Regions from separate parts of the Bradyrhizobium sp. ORS 86 genome, predicted to be linked through region 1. Evidence: predicted binding sites of a transcription regulator. Region 1 holds the regulator's gene; the other holds the start of a gene.

Region 1 (8,008 bases):
AACAACAACTCAGTGTATGAATAACGCGTCTCACCCGCCTGAGGGGCGCTTCGCGATCGTCACGAGTGCTGGGTCGAGATGCGGTGGACGCCGCTTGCGCAACTGACGAGTGCGCATACGGCGGACGGCGAAGTCGTGCAGGCCTGACGCCCTGGTGGCAGGTGTCCCGTTGCAAGACGCAATTGCGTCTTGCAACAGCGGTGACAACCAAGCCCAGTCTCGCCGGGGCGAGCACGTATAAGCCGTAACCCATCGCGCAGGGAAAGCCGGGCTTGCTCCGGTTACACCTGTGGTCCTACCCCCGAGCTTTCTACCCTTGCTCGGGGCCCATGGGTGCGATCGGCACCCGGCTTTCCCTGCGCCCTCTTGCTCGAAGAGGGCGGAACGAGATGCAAAGCTCGGACAGATCATGTCGCGAGAACGCAAGCCATATCTCAATGCCTGTCATCGCCCGCGAAGGCGGGCGATCCAGTATTCCGGAGGCAGCAGTGATTGATCCGCGAGGCCGCAGCGTACTGGATCCCCCGCATGCACGGGGGATGACGGCGGAGAGATGGGGTGCTTTCGCCTTGGCCGAGGCTCGGTTGACCAGTCGTCGCTCCAGCGCAACGCTGCTTTGCAATTTTCTCGCGAGCTCCTCGCAATGACGGGGTTGAGACATCGAGCGAGGCCTATCCCCAGCGTCGTCCCGGCCTAGTGCGCAATTGCGCACGGGGGGCCGGGACCCATTACCCCAACTGTTCATCGTTGTGCGACGCTGGGGCCACCATCCCGTTCATCAGCAAAATGCGGTGGTCATGGATCCCGGCCTTCGCCGGGACGACACTTTTGTTGGGGCACCTCAGGATGCAAGCCATCATTCGCGCAATCCATCGCTCGCGAGGATGTGCCCGTCGCGACGAGCGCTCCCGCGGAGATCGAAACCGTTGCCGCCTGCCCGCAATTTTCGTACATCGGTCGTGCAATGACCACGCAACTCTCTCCCAATTCCGTCGACGTGCTGCTGTTCGATATCGGCCGCGTCGTGCTGGATATCAACTTCGACAGGGTGATGGCGCGCTGGGCGGAGCACGCCGGCTGCGCGCCTGCCGATCTCGCAAGGCGCTTCGTCGTCGATGACAGCTTCAAGCATCACGAGACCGGCAAGGTCGATGACGCCGCGTTTTTTGCGAACCTGCGCCGGTCGCTCGGTATCGACCTCACCGATGCGCAGTTCCTCGAGGGCTGGAACGCGATCTTCACCGGCGAAATGCCGGGGATCGCGCCGCTGCTGGCGACGGCCGCGCGGCGGCTGCCGCTCTATGCCTTCTCCAACACCAACCCGGCCCATGTCGCGCATTTCTCGGTCGCCTATGCCGATGTGCTCAGCCATTTCCGCGACGTATTCCTGTCGTCGGCGATCGGCCTTCGAAAACCGGACGCCGAGGCCTACGATCATGTGGTAAAAGCGATCGGCGTGCCGGCGTCGCGGATCCTGTTCTTCGACGACACGGCCGCCAATATCGAAGGCGCGCGGGCGCGCGGCCTTCGTGCCGTCCACGTGACATCGACGGATGACGTGGCAAGGGCACTCGCCGCACTTGGAATATGAAGCCCTTGGGATTTGAGGAGCCCTGTCCGTGGCCCTGATGCCGGTTGCCGATGCCCTGTCAGCCATTCTCTCCGGCGCCGAGCCGCTGCCGGAAGAGACGGTCGCGCTCGATGCCGCCTATCACCGCACGCTGGCACGCGATGTCGCGGCGCGTCGCACGCAGCCGCCGCAGCCGATGTCGGCAATGGACGGCTATGCGGTGCGCGCGGCCGATGCGTCCGACCTGTCGGCGAGGCTGAAGGTGATCGGCGAAGTCGCAGCCGGGCGTCCGTTCGAGCGCACGGTTGGCGTGGGTGAAGCGGTACGAATCTTCACCGGCGGCGTGATCCCCGACGGCGCCGACGCCGTCATCATCCAGGAAGATACCAGGACCGACGGCGGTCACATCACGATCACCGAGGCCGCCGCGAAGGGACGGCACATCCGCCTCGCGGGCGTCGACTTCCGCGAGGGCGATGTACTGCTTGCGGCCGGCAGTCGCCTCTCCGACCGCGCGCTGTCGCTCGCCGCGGCCATGAACTATCCGGAACTCGCCGTGCGCCGCCGCCCGAAGGTCGCGGTGCTGGCAACCGGCGACGAGCTGGTGATGCCGGGCTGCCGCCCCGGCCCCGGCCAGATCGTCTATTCCAACGGCTACGCGCTGCGGGCGCTTGCCCGCGCCGAGGGCGCGGAGACCGTCGATCTCGGGATCGCCGCCGACACCGTCGCTGCCACCACCGCCGGCATCCGCCGGGCACGGGAGGCGGACGCCGACATCTTGATCACCACAGGCGGCGCCTCGGTCGGCGACCACGATCTCGTCAAGCAGTCACTGGACGCCGAGGGAGTCCAGATGGCGTTCTGGCGGATCGCGATGCGGCCGGGTAAGCCGATGATGCACGGCCGGTTGGGAACGATGCGGGTGATCGGCCTGCCCGGAAACCCGGTGTCGTCGTATGTCTGCGCCTTCCTGTTCCTGGTGCCGTTGATTCGGGCCCTGAGCGGCCGAAAAGTGATTCATCATGTCCGCAAGAGCGCCCTGCTCGGCCGTGACCTCGCCGCCAACGATCAGCGCGAGGACTATCTCCGTGCGCGCCTCGAAGAGCGCGACGACGGCACGCTGATCGCAACACCCGTCAGCCAGCAGGACAGCTCGCTGCTGGGAAATCTCGCTGCGGCACGGGCACTTGTGATCCGTCCGCCGTTCGCGCCCGCGGCTGTCAAAGGCGAGGCGTGTGAGATTCTGACACTCCCTGAATGAGGCGTTGCGGCCGCGCCGATCGTGCGCAGTCGGCCGCATTCACCGGAAATTAAGTGGTTGCGGAACACATATCGAACATATAGTGTCCGTTCATGATTTGTTTCGAGTACTGGTGTCCACGAATGGGAGCGCGCTGAGGAGTGCCGCAAGTTTCGCGCTCCCGATCAGGCTCCCTGAAGGTCTCGGAATCGAACGACGCTATCAACCGGGGGAATACTCGAGATGCTCACGCGCAAACAGTACGAACTTCTGCGTTTCATCAATGAACGTCTGAAAGAGGCCGGCGTCCCGCCCTCCTTCGACGAGATGAAGGATGCGCTCGACCTGCGCTCGAAGTCCGGTATCCACCGCCTCATTACAGCGCTGGAAGAGCGCGGCTTCATCCGCCGCCTGCCGAACCGCGCCCGCGCCATCGAGGTGATCAAGCTTCCGGAGCTGTCGGCCGGCGGCGGCAACGGCCGCCGCGGCTTCACCCCGAGCGTCATCGAGGGCACGCTCGGCAAGCGCAGTAGCACGCCGCCGGTCGCCGAGGATGATGGCAACCGTCCGGTCGCCGTCCCCGTCATGGGCCGGATCGCGGCCGGCACGCCGATCGAGGCGCTGCAGACGCGCAGCCACACCATCAGCGTGCCGCCGGACATGCTCGGCGCCGGCGAACATTATGCGCTGGAGGTGCGTGGCGATTCCATGGTCGACGCCGGCATCCTCGACGGCGATATGGCGCTGATCCAGCGCAACGACACCGCCAATACCGGCGATATTGTGGTGGCGCTGATCGACGACGAGGAAGCGACGCTAAAGCGCTTCCGTCGCCGCGGCGCATCGATCGCGCTGGAGCCGGCCAACACCGCCTATGAAGTGCGCATCCTGCCGCCAAACCGCGTGCGAATCCAGGGCAAGCTGATCGGGCTCTATCGCAAATACTGACCGCACCCCAGGTCCAGGGGCGACCGCGTGCAGCGCGTCGTGTCTATGTGCAGTCGCACATCCGTTGCGAGGGAACGAGCAGCGCGCAACGCCGTTGCTTCATGGACTGCGCGGCGTGAGTGCCCTCCGGCGCGTCCTGATACCATCCGGACGGTGTAGCGTGTTTGTGATCGGAGGCTCGCGCTGCCAGTCGTACAATCGCCCAGAAACGGGAAGAACCTCGTTTGCTGTTGTCCACTCTGGTAGAGGCCCACGCCTCAGGAGAGGCATGGGTCGCTATCTCGAAATGAGGAGCCATCCGATGTGTGACTATAGTCTGCACGCCGTGGCATCGCGCCCCGCCATTGTCGGAGAGACGCTGATCACCACGACATTCCGCGGCACGTCAACCCGCGGCTTTGCTTCGGAGAGCGATCCGACTGTCGCGGTCTGCATGCTGCCCGGCACCGAGCTCGCGTTCGTCGAGAACGTCCGCTACGACAGCCGCTGGATCTGGACCAAGACGATCGGCTTCCGTGTCGGCGTGTTCAACGAAGTCGAGCCCGACGTGCCCGATCGCCATCATGATGCGGTCGAATTCCCCGACGGCAGCCACGTGCTGGTGACCCAGCTCGTCGAAGGACAACGCGTCACCGTGCTGCAGCTACCTGCTCTCCACCCGCCCGTCGTCGAGAAGCCGAAGGCGGTCGAGCGGCGGCCCTCTGCGTTCGCGTCGCTGTTTTTGGGTTGAGCGCATCATGGCCGCTGGATGAATTGTCCGGCGGCGGGTGACTTAAGCGATTTCGAGCGGCCCCGGACTTAGGGTTCCGGGGCGCATCGGGAGTTTGCGTTAGACGGCGCCTTGGCGCATCATCGGTCACGGACAAGGACGTGCTCGGTGGTCGACAAGGTCACATGGCAAAGGGCTGGACGCGTCACGGAGCCGGGCCGGTACATGTTCCGGTTCGGCTGGCTGACGGTGACGGCCGACGACCTGAAGATCTGGCAGCAATTTCCCGAAGCGACGTTCACCCTGGTCAGGAAGGCTGACGCCAACCCTGACTCGGACGAGTACCATCTTGGCGCCTTTGACCTGCCGAACACCGCTCCTCTGCCCGATCAGCCCTAATCGTCGCCTTGCAGGTCAGCCTCTGCCGGGGTCGCGTCCACCGCCGGACGCGGCGCACGGCCGGGTATGCGCAGCGTGGCCTCGCTCTCGGTATCGCCGGGAACCGCCGGCGACCACGGCCGGTCGATCCCGCCGGGCCTGACCACATCGACGGCAAAGCCGCCGCCGATGCGGCGCAGCATCAGGGCGCCGTGGCGCCGCAGCCGCTCGGCATCGATCACGGAGGCCGCGCAGCCCTGCGGCACCGGACGTACCGTCACGATCAGCGCCGCCCGCTCGCAATCGTCGACCAGCGCCTCAGGCCGCGTCGCCAACGAAACCAGCATGCCTCCAGTCCCCTGGGCCACACAGCCGCTCTCGTCACAGGAGACCCCGTCTTCGAGCGAGGGATCGGCGGCTGTCCGCGCATCGGCATCCGCCGCCAGCCATTCCTTCACCAAAAAGGCATCCTTGCCGCTCCGCATCAGATGCAGCCGCCCGTCGCCGCCGCGAACCGCGACATTGCGGCCATCGGCGGAGACCAGGACGTCCGGCTGCGGCACCCGCAGCGCCCAGATCAGCGCCACCGCAAGCAGGGCCGCGCCCGACCAGCGCAGCGGCGTGCGCAAGAGGCCGAGCAAGACGAGGCCGGCGCTCGCCACGATTAGCGGCCCGGTGCCGAACGCGGCCATCCGCCCGACCGCGCCCGGCAGGGCGGCGACCCATTGCGTCACCAAGATCATCCAATCGATGCCGACGCCCATGATCGCCCAGAACACGCCGTCGAACCCGAACGGCATGGCTGCGAGCCCGAGCAGACCTGCCGGCATCACCACCGCCGACACCACCGGCATCGCCGCGAGGTTGGCGAGCAGTCCGTAGGGCGTGACGCGGTGGAAATGAAACGCGGCGTAGGGCGTGGTCGCGAGCCCGGCGACCAGCGAAGCCAGCACCAGCATGGCGATCTCGCGCCCGCCCCACAGCGCCACCCGCGCCGTCACCGAATGATCGGGCGAGGCGAGCAGGCTCGGCATCCCGATCTGCACCAGCGCCACCAGCCCGAGGGTCGCCGCAAACGACATCTGGAAGCTCGGATGCACCAGCGCTTCCGGCGCGATCACGAGCACGATCAGCGCAGCCACCGCCAGCGTGCGAAAGGTGATCGCACGGCGGTCGACGATCACCGCGATCAGCACCACCGCCGTCATGAAAAATGATCGCTGGGTCGCAACCTCCGCCCCCGACAGCATGAGATAGAAGGCGGCAGCGACGAGCGCTGCGGCGGCCGCCCATTTCTTGATCGGATGCCCGGCCGTCAACGCCGGGAACAGCGCGAGCAGCGCACGCACGGCAAAGAACACCACGCCCGCGACAACGGCCATGTGGTAGCCAGAGATCGACAGCACGTGGCCAAGTCCCGAGATGAACATCGCGTCGTTGACCGGCGTCGTAATCGCATCGCGCCGGCCGGTGAGCAGCGCGGTCGCGATCGCGCGCTGGTCGCCGTCGAGTGTAGTGCGGATCCGCGCATCGATCGCGTCGCGCAGGCCCTGCATGAGGGCGGCGTAGCGCAATGCCAGACCGCCGCTCGCCGGCGGCTCCGTCGTCTTGACCGAGCCCATCACGAAGCCGGAGGCGCCGATGCCCTGGAAATAGAGATCGCGGCCGAAATCATAGGAGCCCGGGCGCTGCGGGCCGAGCGGCGGCAACAGCCGTGCCTTCAATTGGACGAAGCTGCCGACTTCCGGGGCGGTGCCCTTCTTCACCGAAAGCCGTACGCGCTCGAGCTTGGTCGTATCGCGCGGGCTCTCCATCGAGACGACACGTAACACGAAGCGATCGGTCTTCTCGCGGATATCGCGCGTCTCGACGAAGCCGGTCAGCGCCACCGAGAACATCGGCCGCGCCAGCTCGGCATGTGCGACGCGCGCCGTTCTCCAGGTCGCGGTAGCGAAGCCCGCGGCGACGGCCGCGACCATCACGATCACGGGAAACAGCCGCTGCCGCCGCAGCAGGAACGCGAGAAAGCACAATGCGACCGAGACGGCGCCGGTGACCCACAGCACCGGCTCATGCTCGGCCGCGAAATAGAACGCGATGCCGGTACCGAATGCCACCGGCACCCAGGGCAACAGCCGCCCGGCGCCGGCCTCGGCGTGGGCCCATTGCCGCAATGTCTCGACGATGGGCGGCCAGATGCTGAGGCGCGCCGGGACGTAGCCACCGGCCGGAATGGCCGCGCGCGGCGGCCACGTCCCCGCGTAGCCGCGTTTGCCGCCCGGCGTCGTGCCCTGCTCCGCCATCCCTGCCGGGTCGCAAAGCTAGCGGATGCCGCAGTCAGCCGACTAGCGGAACGAAGCGGAAACGCGTGCGGATCGGTGCACTAAAGCGCCATGAGATTGGATCGAATCGTCATCGCCCGCCGACTTCCTTGGCGAAGGTGTCGCGCAGGCCGATCGTCCGATTGAACACGAGCTTGTCGGGGGTGGAGTCCGGATCGCGCACGAAATAGCCCTGCCGCTCGAACTGCATCGCCTCGGGCGAATTGCTTTCGGCGATCGCTGGCTCGACGCGCGCGTCCGTCAGCACCTCGAGCGAGTGCGGGTTGAGGTCGGCAGCAAAATCGGCCGCGTTCGGGCTCGGATTGGCGAAGAGCTGGTTGTAGATGCGGATCTCCGCGGGCTTCGACTGTGCCGCCGGCAGCCAGTGCATCGTCGCCTTCACCTTGCGGCCGTCGGGCGCGTTGCCGCCCTTGGTCGCGGGATCGTAGGTGCAGCGCAGCTCGACGATCTCGCCGGCGTCGTTCTTCACCACGCTCGTGCACCTGATGAAGTACGCATAGCGCAACCGCACCTCGTTGCCCGGCGACAGGCGGAAGAACTTCTTCGGCGGGTTCTCCATGAAGTCGTCGCGCTCAATATAGAGCTCGCGGCCGAACGCGATCTTACGGGTGCCGGCCTCCGGATTGTCCGGGTGGTTGACGGCCTCGATCTCCTCGACCTGCCCTTCCGGATAGTTCTCGATCACGACCTTCAGCGGCCGCAGCACCGCCATGCGGCGCAGCGCGGTGCGGTTGAGCTCCTCGCGGATACAGAATTCGAGCATGCCGACATCGACCACGCTGTTGGCCTTGGCGACGCCGATCCGCTTGACGAATTCGCGC
Region 2 (8,008 bases), 1.6 Mb from region 1:
ATCAGGCAGATCGCGGAACAGCCGCACCATCTCATGCGCGGGCTTGAGATGGCGCTCGGCATTGGCCTCGAGCCTGCGGCCGACCGCCTCGATCGTGGTCTTCTCGCGGATGCAGGTCAGCACGTCCTGCAAGGGACGACGTGCCGGATGGTGATAGAGCACCTCGTTGGTCGCGAGCAGCGGCACTTCGGCCTCAGTGGCAAGCCCATGCAGCCGTGCGAGGCGGCGCCTGTCGTCGCCGCGATAGAGCAGGCTTGCGGCGAGCCAGACCCCGTCGGCTGCGCTCTCCTTCAACCGTGCGAGCAGATCGAGCGCCTGCGCCGGATCGAAGCGATGCGGCAGCGCCAGCACCAGGAGCTGGCCTTCCGCGAAGTCGAGCAGGTCGGACAGTTTCAGATGACACTCGCCCTTCTCGATCCGCACGATTTCTTGTTTTGACGCGGTTTCTTCACGCGACCCGGTCTCCACTTCACTTGAAAACGCTCTGTCGTCGTCGCCGCGCTTGCCGCGGGTCAAGAGCTGGCACAGCCGGCCGTAGGCGGCGCGGTCGCGCGGATAGACCAGGATGTCGGGCGTGCCGTCGATGAAGACGATGCGGGCACCGATCAGGAGCTTGGGCGGATGCTTGACCTCGGCATTATCGAGCTCCTTCCAGGCGCGCACCACGCCGGCCAGCGTGTTGTGATCGGCGATGCCGATCACGGGAATTCGCAAGTCGCTCGCCTGATGCACATAGGCGCGCGGATCGGAGCCGCCACGCAGGAAGGAGAAATTGCTGGTGATGCCGATCTCGGCATAGTCGGGCACGGGCGCTTTCATGCGAACAGTCCGTGCACATACCAGTTGGCGGGAACAGGCTTGCCCTCTTCGTCCCTCAGCTCGCTCTCATAGAGGCCGTCGCGGAAGATCCAGAAGCGCTGGCCCTCGGCATCCTCGACGCGGAAGTAATCGCGGGTTAGCGACCCGCCGTCCTGCTTCCACCATTCCATCGCGATGCGCTCGGGGCCTTCGACCCGCACCACCTCGTGCCGCGCGCGGCGCCAGGTGAACTGGTGCGGCGGACCGTCGGGCACGGTTGCGAACGGCACCTTGATCGGCTCGGGCCGCTCGAACAGCCGTAAGGGGCGCAGCGGCGGCTCGCCTGCGACGCGCTCCGGCCAGGCGGCCGCGCTCGCGGCGGCGAGATGATGCTGCGCCGGCACCGCGAGCGCTGATCGTTCAGGGATGTGGCTCTCCAGCGGCAGATGCACGACCACGCGCTTGCCGCCGATGCGGGCGGCGATGCGGTCGATCAGCGCGGAGACCTCGTCATTGTCGTGGACGGTGGCGTCGAGATCGCGCTGCTGCTGCACCACGAGCTCGGTGCGGCCGGCGGCCAGACGAATGAGATCGAAGCCGAAGCCGGGATCAAGGGGATCGTTGAGCGCATCGAGCCGCTCGCGGAACAGGCGGTCGATCATCTCCGGCCGCGTCACCGGACGCCCGGTCCCGACCACGATCGCGCGCACCGCGCCGTCGGTGCGGAAGAAGCTCGCCTCCAATTGCCGCGCGCCCTTGCCCTGCTTGTCCATCGCCGCGACCAGCATTCGGGCGAGGTTTTGCAGCGTCAGCGCGATCACGGTGTCGGTTGCAACAGGCTCGGGGAAGCGCTTCTCCACGATGTAATCCGGTAGCGGCTTGCGCGGGCTGATCGGGGCATCGCCCTGCCCCAGCGCATGACTGAGCAGCGTGGTGAACGCGGCGCCGAACCGCGCCGAGATCTCGTGCGGTGCGCGCGCGGCGACATCGCCGATGGTCTTCAGGCCGGCGCGGCGCAGACCGGTGGTGATTGCGGCATCGGCGCCAAGCGCGGACACCGGCAGCGGACCGACCGCCTCGGCCTCCTCGCCATCGGCTGTGATCTGCCCCGAGGCATGCCGCGTCAGCGTGCGCGCCGCGATCGAGGTGCCGGCGATGGCAGCGCTGACGGCAAAGCCGCGGCGGCTCAGCGCGTTGGTCGCGATCTGCAGCAGTGCGCGCTCGCCGCCGAACAGATGCGCGCAGCCGGTGATGTCGAGGAACAGGCCGTAGGGCGGATCCAGCGCCACCAGCGGCGTAAAGCGGTCGCACCAGTCGGCGATGTCGTTCAGCGTCTTCAGATCAGCGGCGGGATCGGCGTCGTAGACGGTGAGCTCCGGGCAGATCGCGCGGGCATTGGCGAGCGGCAGCCCGATCGACAGCCCGGCGCGCACCGCAGCCTCGTCGATGGAGTGCAGCAGGATCGCGTTGTGATCCTTTGCGACGACGACGCTGGGGAGTTCCAGTAGAGAGCGAGATCCTTTCTTCGCCTCTCCCGCTTGCGGGGGAGGCCGGATCGCATCGTCAGATGCGATCCGGGTGGGGGCTCTCTCCCTACGAAGAGCGTCGCTCGTGGCAAGACCCCCACCCCAACCCTCCCCCGCAAGCGGGAGAGGGAGCCCGACCACCTCCCGAGCCTCAGCTTGCGAGACGCTGTGCTGTGCGAGCTTCCGCTTGATGCGGTCGATGGGCAGGCGTGGCAGCCACAGGCTGAGGATACGCCGACGGTTCACTGAATTGGCACTCATCACATTTCCATTCCATGATCCATCGCCCGACCGGGCCATGACGATTGCGCACGAGTTCGGCCTCGAAGCGCGGCGCGCCCCAGACGCTGGCGGCGGTGCCGGGCGGCGAATGCGCCGCGCGCACCATCCAGCGCGTCTCCGCGGTCGAGGGGATCGGGGTCGCCGCGATCCGCAGCACCAGCGCGGTGACGCCGGAGGCCTGCGCGGCCAAGGTCAGTTTGCGGCTGGCGACGAGATCGAGCTGGCGCACATTGCCCCAGACCTCCAGCACGACCGCGCTCAGCGCATCGCAGGCGAGCGCGTCGGCCGTGGTGCGTAACGCGGCATCGACATCGGCGGCGCGCACCATGACGAGCAGGCGCGGATCGAGGCCGAGCTCGGCAAGCCCGCTCATCGACAGCGCGCCGCTTTCAAGATCGGAGAAATCCTGCCGTACCCAGACCAGCGGCTTGCGCGGTGACATCCGTCCGGCGAGCCCCGCGATGAAGCCGGTCGCGGCTCCGCCCTGATGACCGCTCGCAAACACCTCATGCAGCGCTGCAGGCGCAAGTCCGCCGCGCAGCATCGCATCCGCGCCCGCATGGCCGAGCGCGATGCGGTTCGACATCTGCACATCGTCAGGCGCCTCGATGCGTGCGATGCTGCCGCGCAGGGACGCAAGCGTGCTCATGCGTGCGCCGTTCATGGTGCGCCGCTCCTTCCAAGCAAAATTTGAAGCCGTCACTGGTCTGAACAGAGAACCAGGTCTGGCTCATTTGTTCATGATATGTTCTAATATAAAGCTAACAGGGCCGGCGGAGTCAATCGGATTGGTGGGCTTCCCGATTCATAAGCGGAATCAAGGGGATTCAGAGGCATCGGCGCGACTGCGGCAGCCTCTCTCCGGTCACCGGACGCGCGGGCCCGAATGACAGTGAGACTGAAACGGAGCAGATCGCATGCACATCATCATGCTCGACAGCGACACCGATTTCGAAGGCTGGCGCAAGGCCGCGCGACGGCTGGCACTGAATGACGTGAAGCCATCTGATGTCACGTGGACGGTGCGCAGCGAGGCCGAACTGTTTTCGCCATCTGGCGCGAACGACCTGCCCGATGCGCCGCATGCGACGTTCAACGTCCCCGCCACATTTGTCGAGCTGGCACGGGCCGCGATCCTGCATCAAAGCGACGAACGCTTCGCCCTGCTCTATCGCCTGCTGTGGCGACTGCGCGACCACCACGATCTGGCTAATGACCCCGACATCGCCAAGGCCAATGCGATGGCCCGCGCGGTCTATCGCGAGATGGACAGGATGATCGCGCAGGTCCGCTTCCGCGAAATCGGCCGCGAGAAGGCGCATTACGTCGCCTGGTTCGAGCCCGAGCATCACATCGTCGAGCTCGCCGCGCCCTTCTTCGCCAACCGCTTCTCCGACATGCCGTGGTCGATCCTGACCCCCGACGTCTGCGCGCATTGGGATGGGCATGCGATCTCGATCACGTCGGGCATCGACAAATCCGAAGTGCCGACCGAGGACCGGCTCGAGGAGACCTGGCGGCGTCACTACAGCAGCCTCTTCAATCCGGCACGGTTGAAAGTGATGGAGGCGCCGCAAGCCTATTGGAGGAACCTGCCCGAGGATTCGATCATTAGACCATTGCTCGAAGACGCGATGCGGATGACGAGCGGTGCCTTCATCGCAAGCAAGGCGGCGAAACCGCAGGTGCCGCAGAAACCGCAGGACACGCCGATGGCCCGCAAGCACGCCCACGACACGATCGCAACGCTACGCGCCGAGGCTGCCGATTGCCGCGCCTGCCCGCTGTGGAAGGATGCAACGCAGACCGTGTTCGGCCAAGGGCCGCAAAGTGCAACCCTGATGTTGGTCGGCGAGCAGCCCGGGGACAAGGAGGATCTCGCCGGCAAGCCGTTTGTCGGTCCGGCCGGATTGATGCTCGATCGCGCACTGGAAGAGGCCGGCATCGGCCGCAGCAAAGTCTACATCACCAACGCGGTGAAACATTTCAAATTCGTGCCGCGCGGCAAGATCCGCCTGCACCAGAAGCCGAGCACGCCGGAAATCCGCGCTTGCCGTCAATGGTACGAGCGTGAACTGGCGGCCATCAAACCGGAGCTGGTGGTGGCGCTCGGCGCGACCGCCGCACAGGGCGTGCTCGGCAAGATCACGCCGATCAACAAAAACCGAGGCCGCCTGATCGACCATGATGGAACCAAGGTGCTGGTCACGGTGCATCCCTCTTATCTGCTGCGGCTGCCCGATGAAGAAGCCAAGACGAAGGAATATCAACGCTTTGTCGACGATTTGAAAATCGCGGCCGGCTTGCTGCGCCGCGCGGCTCACGCGGCCTGATGTGGCTATGGAACAACTTCGTCCCCGAAATTCACACTTTGATGTGAAAAATCAGAAACAGGCCAAGAAAAAACTACAACCTTTAATTGATCCATGATAGCCTCACAGGCTCAACAGGCATTGGGCGTCATGTTCACGCCATGACGTACCCTGAGGCCAGCGCGCCGCGCGGTTCGACTAGCCCCAACCGCGCGGCGCGCGACCTCTACTTGGCGGCCGCCTGACGAATTGGCTCGCCCTACAGGTTGCCTGATGCGTCCCGCGTGACCCCAGCGATTTGTTTGTTCCGCGACGTCCAATCCGTACGCGTGTCTGTAATCAGTGACGCTTGTTACTGAGAATTGCCGCGCGCCTGAAATCTTCAAGGCCCGCATGACCTCCCCACGCGATTGCCGGCGCGGCGGCCGGACCGGATTTCAATTGCCTGTCATATGCCTGGATCAAAATCGGCGGCATTGGGACAGGAGATTACCATGAGCGATATCGCGTTACCCGGTTCGATCGAACCCGCCTTGAAGAAAGGTCCGGATCTCGACAAGGGTTTTCATCCTCTGACCGGCGTCATTTATTTGGGCATGGTTGCGGCTGCGCTGCTGTTCGTTGGTTACAGCATCTATGTCGACGTCGATGCCACCGGCACGCGCGTCACTTCGTTCCTGCCCTACATCCTGCTGTTCGTTGCGCTCCTGATCGCGCTCGGCTTCGAGTTCGTCAACGGCTTCCACGACACCGCCAACGCGGTGGCGACCGTGATCTACACCCGCTCGCTGCCGGCGCATGTCGCCGTGGTGTGGTCGGGCCTGTTCAACCTGTTCGGCGTGCTGCTCTCCAGCGGCGCGGTCGCGTTCGGTATCGTCTCGCTGCTTCCGGTCGAGCTGATCCTGCAGGTCGGCAGCAGCGCGGGCTTTGCGATGGTGTTCGCGCTATTGATCGCCGCCATCATCTGGAATCTCGGCACCTGGTGGCTCGGCCTGCCGGCTTCGAGCTCGCACACCCTGATCGGATCGATCATGGGCGTCGGCATCACCAACGCGCTGTTGCGCGGCCGCGACGGCACCTCCGGTGTGGACTGGTCGCAGGCGGTCAACATCGCCAAGGCGCTGCTGCTGTCGCCGCTGTTCGGCTTCGTGCTTGCGGCACTGCTGCTTTACGTCCTCAAGGCCGTGCTGCTGCGCGCGACGCCGAAGCTGTTCGGCGAGCCGGTCGGCGACCAGCCGCCCCCGTGGTGGATCCGCGGCATCCTGATCCTGACCTGCACGCTGGTCAGCTTCTTCCACGGCTCCAATGACGGCCAGAAGGGCATGGGCCTCATCATGCTGATCCTGATCGGCACTGTGCCGACCGCCTATGCGCTGAACCGCGCGCTGCCCAGCAGCCAGATCGAGCAGTTCGCCGCGCATTCGGCTGCCGCGAGCAAGGTCATCGAGGGCAAGGCCGCCGGCTACAACGTGATCGGCAATCCGCGCCCGGCCGTGACCAACTATGTCTCGCAGCACCAGATCAACGAAGGCACCTTCCCCTCGCTCGCGGTGCTGGTGCGCGACATCGCCCAGCAGGTCGCCCAATACGGATCATTGGCAAAGTTTCCGGCTGACGTCGTCGGCAACACCCGTAACGACATGTATCTGGCCTCTGAGGCGATCCGCCTGCTGATGAAAGACAAGGAGGCCGAGCTCTCCGCCGCCGATATCGCCGCGCTGAACCAGTACAAGGGCTCGCTCGATGCCGCGACCAAGTTCATTCCGAGCTGGGTGAAGTTCGCCGTCGCCATCGCGCTCGGCCTCGGCACCATGGTCGGCTGGAAGCGCATCGTCGTCACCGTCGGCGAGAAGATCGGTAAGACCCATTTGACCTACGCCCAGGGCGCCTGCGCCGAGATCACGGCGGCTGCGACGATCGCCGCAGCCGACGGCTATGGCCTGCCGGTCTCGACCACGCACGTGCTTTCGTCGGGCATCGCCGGCACCATGGCGGCCAACGGCTCTGGCCTGCAATGGGCGACGATCCGTAACATCGCGATGGCCTGGGTGCTGACGCTGCCCGCCGCGATGATCCTCTCGGGCGTTTTGTACTACGTGTTCTATCATCTGTTCTGACCCCGGCGCGATGCCCCCGCGTCGGACGACAAGGCCCGCACCACCGGTGCGGGCCTTGTGCATTTGGCTCGCATCGCGCGATGGCCGCCGCTCAGGCGTAGCCCTTGGCCACCTCGGCGAGCAGGCCGCGTGACCATTTGTGCAAGCCCGATTTGGCGGTCCTGGCGCTCCAATACATGTCGATCGAGATCGGCACCCGGAATGGCAGAGCCGCGACATGCAGCCCGCCGCGCATGGTGCGCGCCAGATGATACGGGATGGTGGCGACGAGCCGGGTGCCGGCGATGATCCGCTCCAGACTGTCATGGTTGGGAAGGGTCACCGCCGGCTCCAGCGTGATGTCCCTGGACTTGAGCACATCGAGATAGAGCGGCTGCCACTCGCCGCTATGGGTGACAAAGACGTGCTGCGCCTTGGCATAGGCTGACAGCGCGACCCGGCCGCGCGCCAGCGGATTGTCCGGGTCCATCACGCAGACATAGTGATCGGTGAGGATGTGGCGCCGATAGAAGCTCTCGCCGACGATTCCGACCGGACCGAGCACGATATCACATTGGTTCTGCTTGAGGTGGACGTTGCCATGGCCGGCGGCATCGAGCAGCACCAGCCGCACGAGCGGCGCGCTCGCGCGAAACCGGGCGCAGAATTGCGGGATCAGCGTCTGGCGTTCGTGATAGTTGCAGGAGATCGTCACGGTGCCCTGCGCGATGGCCGGATCGAACTCCGCCGGTACGGCAAGCCCCTCCATCTCACCGATCATGTCCCGCGCCCATGCGACCAACGCCGCGCAACGCTCAGTCGCGCTGACGCCGTTGCCCTGGCGGACGAACAACGGATCGCGCAGCACGCCGCGCAGCCGCTCGATCGCGTAGCTGATGGTGGACTGGTTGACGTCGAGCCGCTTCGCCGCAGCCGAGAACGACTGCAGGTCGTACACCAGCACAAGCGTCCGCAAGCTTCCGATATCGATCGG

Evidence for each region. The regulator LexA, encoded in region 1, represses DNA repair genes until DNA is damaged. The targets are predictions, from matches to a motif close to TGTTCNNNNTGTGTTCNG.
Region 2: P6U25_RS24935 (ImuA family protein) is a predicted target of LexA. The motif match lies at 3,342-3,359, and genes of this name have one in related genera.

The regions. Positions count from the first base shown of each region.
Region 1 covers NZ_CP120699.1:3,759,715-3,767,722, reverse strand. Annotated here, with positions in the region: gene P6U25_RS17345 (HAD family hydrolase) at 965-1,591, shown strand; gene glp (gephyrin-like molybdotransferase Glp) at 1,620-2,831, shown strand; gene lexA (transcriptional repressor LexA) at 3,054-3,758, shown strand; gene P6U25_RS17330 (hypothetical protein) at 4,060-4,488, shown strand; gene P6U25_RS17325 (hypothetical protein) at 4,636-4,866, shown strand; gene P6U25_RS17320 (ComEC/Rec2 family competence protein) at 4,863-7,148, opposite strand; gene P6U25_RS17315 (glutamine--tRNA ligase/YqeY domain fusion protein) at 7,258-8,008, opposite strand, start outside.
Region 2 covers NZ_CP120699.1:5,381,902-5,389,909, forward strand. Annotated here, with positions in the region: gene P6U25_RS24925 (error-prone DNA polymerase) at 1-819, opposite strand, end outside; gene P6U25_RS24930 (Y-family DNA polymerase) at 816-2,585, opposite strand; gene P6U25_RS24935 (ImuA family protein) at 2,476-3,270, opposite strand; gene P6U25_RS24940 (UdgX family uracil-DNA binding protein) at 3,524-4,939, shown strand; gene P6U25_RS24945 (inorganic phosphate transporter) at 5,413-7,035, shown strand; gene P6U25_RS24950 (LysR family transcriptional regulator) at 7,127-8,008, opposite strand, start outside.